2 regions of the Heyndrickxia sp. FSL K6-6286 genome follow, and region 2 is predicted to be linked to the other one. Evidence: predicted binding sites of a transcription regulator. Region 2 holds the regulator's gene; the other holds the start of a gene.
The links. Region 2 encodes LexA, which represses DNA repair genes until DNA is damaged. Its sites were predicted from a motif close to CGAACATATGTTCG; they were not measured.
Positions count from the first base shown of each region.

Region 1: the regulator LexA is predicted to act here: its motif matches at 1,598-1,611, upstream of uvrB (excinuclease ABC subunit UvrB).

Region 1 covers NZ_CP152029.1:1,303,711-1,306,900, forward strand. Annotated here, with positions in the region: gene MHI39_RS06430 (MFS transporter) at 1-180, shown strand, start outside; gene MHI39_RS06435 (HD domain-containing protein) at 345-989, shown strand; gene MHI39_RS06440 (CsbA family protein) at 1,073-1,330, shown strand; gene uvrB (excinuclease ABC subunit UvrB) at 1,703-3,190, shown strand, end outside.
Region 2 covers NZ_CP152029.1:3,050,348-3,053,537, reverse strand. Annotated here, with positions in the region: gene MHI39_RS15440 (N-acetylmuramoyl-L-alanine amidase) at 1-117, shown strand, start outside; gene MHI39_RS15435 (effector binding domain-containing protein) at 301-729, shown strand; gene MHI39_RS15430 (copper amine oxidase N-terminal domain-containing protein) at 799-1,380, shown strand; gene lexA (transcriptional repressor LexA) at 1,636-2,259, opposite strand; gene MHI39_RS15420 (LysM peptidoglycan-binding domain-containing protein) at 2,423-2,746, shown strand; gene MHI39_RS15415 (recombinase family protein) at 2,756-3,190, shown strand, end outside.

The sequences.
Region 1 (3,190 bases), 1.7 Mb from region 2:
TTTAGTCTGTATAACTTTATGGGTATGCTTTCTTCAGTCATTGCACCATTTTTTACAGGTCTGCTCGCAGATCTAACAGGTAGTATGGCTTCGGGCTTTTACTCTGCAGTAATCATTCTTATTTTAGGACTTGTCATTATGATGTTTTTTAAAGAGGGAAAGAAAAATGTCCGTGTTTAAAACAGTATTGATGTTCAACTAATATTTATAAGTTAGGCTTCGAATATGAACCTTTAGATTTGCAGTTAGCTATGAAATTATGATACAATCTCACGAAATATAAATACAACATATGCTCCTTTAATAGGTGTAGGAGCTAAGATAGCATGAAAAAAGGTGATCATATGGGAGTACATCAATATTTTAAAAGCTTATCTGATTTAGAAAAAATTTATCGTTGTCCTGGTAAATTTAAATTTCAAGAACATTCTGTAGCGAGCCATTCTTTTAAAGTTACAAAGATTGCGCAGTTCTTAGGGACAGTAGAGGCGCAAAAAGGTAGCCAAGTGAATTGGCAGGCTCTCTATGAAAAAGCTCTTAATCATGACTATAACGAACTTTTCACTGGGGATATAAAAACGCCTGTTAAATATGCATCTGCAGAGTTAAGAGACTTATTTAGTCAAGTTGAAGAAAAAATGACCCAAAATTTTATCCTCAAGGAATTTCCAAAAGAATATCAACACATCTATCTTGAGCGATTTAAAGAAGGTAAGGATGACACATTAGAAGGGAAAATTCTATCTGTCGCCGATAAAGTGGACTTACTTTATGAATCCTTTGGAGAAATACAAAAAGGAAATCCAGAACCACTCTTTCAAGAGATTTATGAAGAGTCACTATTAACCATTCTTCAGTTTAAAGAAATGGAAAGTGTTAAATATTTTCTTCAAGAAATACTACCAGATATGCTTGATGAAAAATTCATTAAGCATAGTGAATTAAATGAGGTTACTAAAAAATTGATTAAAGCCAACTTAGAGTCTTAAGAAATTGCTTCCTACCTCTTGTATTTTTTTACGATTTATAAAAAAATAGAGGTAGGATTTTTTAACCTTAGAGGTGAAAGAATGTGTTAGATAAAATCATTGCAGCTATCTTTTTACCTGGTATTCTCGTCGTTTTTTTTACCAGGGTCACTTATAATCATTTTGTCGGCTTGATTTTGACTGTTGCCTTAATTGTTGCCTCTGTCTATAAAGGCTACACACATACATGGGCATTGTTTATTATTGATGCTGCATCATTAACTATTGGCTTTTACTATGCCAATAGAATGGTGAATCGAAATAAAAATAAGGGCAAAAAAACAGAAAGTAAAAACGTTTAATTAATGATCTCATTGTTAGACGTTTTTTTATTTTGGATCTTTTTTCAAACATACTTGCTATTTAAGTAAAGTTATAACTAAATAAATATCAACTGAGGATCGTTACACGTTTCATTTTACTGAGAAGAGCTGCAATCTCCAAAGAACCGCTATAATCTTTATTGGGAGTAAAAGCCTGCAGTTAGGCTTTTACAAAACTAACAAACTATACGAAGCCTTTATTTTCATTTAAAAAGAGGATTTTATCATTGGTGGTAACTCTCGGACCGAAAATTTGTTCGCTTTTTTCTGGTTAAGAAACACCTGTTTGTGGTAAAATAAATAGTATAAATAATACGGAGATTTATGGGAAAGAGGATGGGAGGAATAGGATTGAACGATCAGTTTGAATTAGTTTCTAAGTATAAGCCTCAAGGGGACCAACCAGAAGCCATTCGAAAAATTGTTGAAGGCATACATAATGGTAAAAAGCATCAGACCCTATTAGGGGCAACTGGAACTGGAAAAACATTTACGATTTCTAATGTGATACAAGAAGTAAATAAGCCAACATTAATTATTGCTCATAATAAGACATTAGCAGGACAATTATATAGTGAGTTTAAAGAATTCTTTCCAAATAATGCAGTTGAATATTTTGTGAGCTACTACGATTACTTCCAACCGGAAGCGTATGTCCCACAAACGGATACCTATATTGAAAAAGACTCAAGTATTAATGATGAAATTGATAAATTACGCCACTCAGCTACCTCTTCACTATTTGAACGAAAAGATGTCATTATTATTGCGAGTGTTTCCTGTATCTATGGTTTAGGTAATCCAGAGGAATATCGAGAAATGGTCCTTTCCCTTCGGACCGGGATGGAAGTCGAACGCAATCAGCTTCTTCGTAAACTTGTAGATATTCAGTTTGCAAGGAATGATATTGAGTTTCAGCGAGGTACATTCCGGGTTAGAGGCGATGTAGTAGAAATTTTCCCAGCTTCAAAAGATGAACATTGTATTCGAGTAGAATTTTTCGGAGATGAAATAGATCGGATTCGTGAAGTGGATGCCTTAACAGGTGAGATTATTGGAGAACGTGAACATGTAGCCATCTTCCCAGCATCCCACTTCGTCACAAGAGAAGAGAAAATGCGGGTTGCAATTGAGAACATTGAAAAGGAATTAGAAGTGCGCTTAAAGGAATTAAGGGAAAATAATCGATTACTAGAAGCCCAGAGACTTGAGCAGCGTACGAACTATGATTTAGAAATGATGCGTGAAATGGGGTTTTGTTCTGGCATTGAAAACTATTCACGTCATCTAACACTTCGCCCTGCTGGCTCTACACCTTATACGCTACTAGACTATTTCCCTGAGGATTTCTTAATTGTTGTAGATGAATCTCATGTAACCCTTCCACAAATTCGTGGAATGTATAATGGTGACCAGGCGAGAAAACAGGTTCTTGTTGATCATGGATTTCGTTTGCCTTCTGCATTAGACAATCGACCTTTAAGGTTTGAAGAATTTGAGTCACATGTAAATCAAATTGTATATGTTTCTGCTACACCAGGTCCCTATGAATTGGATCATACTCCTGAAATGGTTGAACAAATCATTCGTCCAACAGGTTTACTTGATCCGACAATTGAGGTACGTCCAATCGAAGGACAGATTGATGATTTATTAGGTGAAATAAATGAGAGAGTAAAACGTAATGAAAGAGTACTTATTACGACATTAACGAAAAAGATGTCTGAGGACTTAACAGACTATTTAAAGGAAGTTGGTATAAAGGTTCAGTATCTTCATTCAGAAGTGAAGACATTAGAGAGAATTGAAATTATTCGTGAGCTTCGACTAGGAAAATAT
Region 2 (3,190 bases):
GCGATAGATAAAAAAATAATGACGGGTTATTCAGACGGAACGTGGAAGCCAGATCAACCATTAACTAGAGCAGAGTTTGTAACAGTATTAGATAATCTAGGTTTATTGGATAATTAAAAATTGTCCTTCTCCTTTTCTGGGAGAAGGATTTTCTAATTATTTGATAATGATGGACTATTAAGAAAATTGATGATAAATTAATATTTCAACAATGTTTTAAACAAGCGTAAGATTATTTATGAGATTAGAAAACTGGAACGGGGGGACGAAGTGAAGATTATTATAAAAGATCTTGCTTAATTGAAGCTAGTAGGGTATAGGGTATTATGTGAAGCAGAACAATACATAATCGAAATTCCTCAAGCTACAAGGCGACTATTTGAACAGATCAAAGATATTACAACGGTTGTTGATCCATTTCAGCTTTATGGAGCGTTTGTTGTAGATAATGAAACGAAGGATGAGGATGGCTATTGGGTATGTGTTGAAGTATCAGATTATAAAGATATACCAACAGAAATGGTCGCATTAACCATTCCAAGACAAAGCTATGCTGTAGTGAGGCATAAGGGAAAGAATAGTCTTATTGGAGAATCCTACAATCAGTTACATAAGTGGATTGAAGAAAACGGTTATAAAAGGTTAAAGAATAAATGGCATTTGGAAAAATATCATAGCTGGGAAGATGTTGACAATATAGATGTAGAATTACTTGATACGATTGAATAAATAAATACAGTATTAATATCGATAAAAAGTTATTGACTAAGAGTAACAGATTAAAAGGAGAGTAAAAAAGTGAGAAAAAAAGGTTTAATAGCTTTACTAACTACTATTTTGATTTGTATCCCATTTTCAATAAACGTGAGTGCTAGTCCTGGCAGATTGGATGGCAATGGTGGGCATACATGTAGAACAAATTGTGCAAAATATGGATTGAAGACTGGGCAATATCATTATCACAATTCAGATGGCTCCATTTCATTATCAAAACAAACTGCTAAACGAGTGTCGAAACCCTCGGCCACTCCTGCATTAGTAGTGTATATAAATGGTGTTAAACAATCCTATGATCAATCACCAGTTATCGAAAATGGGAGAACATTGGTACCTTTAAGGGGGATATTTGAAAGTCTAGGAGCAAATGTTCAATGGGATCAAAAGAATCAAGTAGTTACCGCTATAAAAACAAATACAAAAATTGTTTTAAAAATTGGTGCTAAGTCCCCAACAGTAAATGGAAAAGTATCGCAAATCGATGTTCCTGCAAAGGTGAGGAATGGAAGAACGCTTGTCCCTTTACGATTTGTTGGAGAAGCCCTCGGAGCAACTGTTGATTACAATTCATCAAAGCGAACAATAAGAATTACTTCTAAATAGAAAATATGAATTCATCAAAATGAAAAAGTCATTCCTAATAAAATGTAATATTAGAATGGCTTTTTTTAATAGTAGTTGTATTTTTGTTGGCTGAATTTGATAGAACTTTATTATTGTTATGTATCTTTAACTTTGTAAACAGACATTTATCCTACAATTCTCCAGTTTTTATTCTGTAATAAATAGATATAAAAATGGTCGGATTAGATAAAATAAAAAAGACCAATTATTTGTTGAATTGGTCCCTCGTACATATTAGTGGATGATGTTACGGTATAATCCTATTACTTTTCCTAAAATAGTTACATTATTTAAAATAATTGGTGCCATAGTTGAATTTTCAGGTTGTAATCTGAAAAAATCTTTTTCCTTGAAGAAACGTTTTACAGTTGCCTCATCATCCTCTGTCATTGCTACAACGATATCTCCATTAATGGCGGTATGCTGTTGGCGTACAATTACATAATCTCCATCTAAAATTCCCGCATCAATCATACTTTCGCCGACAATTTCAAGCATAAAAATATTCTCATCAGCTGGTGCTAATTGTTCTGGAAGAGGAAAATACTCTTCTATATTTTCGATTGCTGTAATAGGTAATCCCGCTGTTACTTTTCCTAATAATGGAACATTAGTAACCCTTTGTTGTGGGATATTCTCTGTTTCCAAATCAAGTATTTCAATCGCACGTGGCTTAGTTGGGTCCCTACGAATTAAACCTTTAGTTTCTAATCTCGACAAATGTCCATGAACAGTAGAGCTCGATGCTAGTCCAACAGCTTCCCCAATTTCACGTACGGATGGAGGATATCCTTTTGACTTTACCTCAGTCTTAATAAAATCAAGAATATCTTGTTGTCTTTTTGTAAGCTTTGTCATAATATACACCCCCGGCTATTAAACTTCTCTTTACTTATTACTAGTATAGCATTTATATTTTACCAATACAAACATAAGTTCGAAAAAAACATTGACTTCGAATGTATGTTCGTTTTATAATGATATCAAATAAACGAACATACATTCGAAGGTGGGTTATTATATGATTACTCTATGGAAAAAATACTCTTATGTTATTATGTTAGTAGTTATTTCGATCCTTTTAGGATTATATATATTGATCTCGAGTGATGAAGATACATCAGGCTATCAAGAAATTGTCGTTAATGAAGGACAATCTCTATGGGAAATAGCTAACCTCTATGCTGATAATCATTCCTTAAGTTCACAGGAGTTTATTGAGTGGGTCTCTAAGAAAAATCAATTAAATGAGGATAATATTAAAGCTGGAGAGAAATTAATTATCCCGGTAAAGGCGAAACACCTATTAAATGATAATAGCAAGCTTGCATATGATATGGAGTAGAAATGAAGGATGAAATCAATTATATATTGTCGTGTCAGTACAAATAAACAAACACAGGAAACATCTTTAGAACGGCAAGAAGTCGAATTAATAGACGCTGCTAATCACTGGAAATTTGAAGTCACTAAGATAATAAAAGATCAGGCTAGCGGATACGATTTGGATAGACCTGGAGTACTAGAAATATTTGATCTTATAAAAGCAGAAGATATAGAAGCTATTTTAGTACAGGATGAAACAAGATTAGGTAGAGGAAATGCAAAAATTGCTTTGCTTCACTGTCTAAAAAAGGAAGGTGTAAAGGTCTTTTGTGTATCCCATCAAGGTGAACTGGAATTGTCCGAATCAGACTCTATGGTTCTTAATATTGTCAGTATGGTTGAAGAATATCAAAGAAAATTACATAATTTAAAAATAAAAAGAGGCATGAAACGAGCTGTAGAA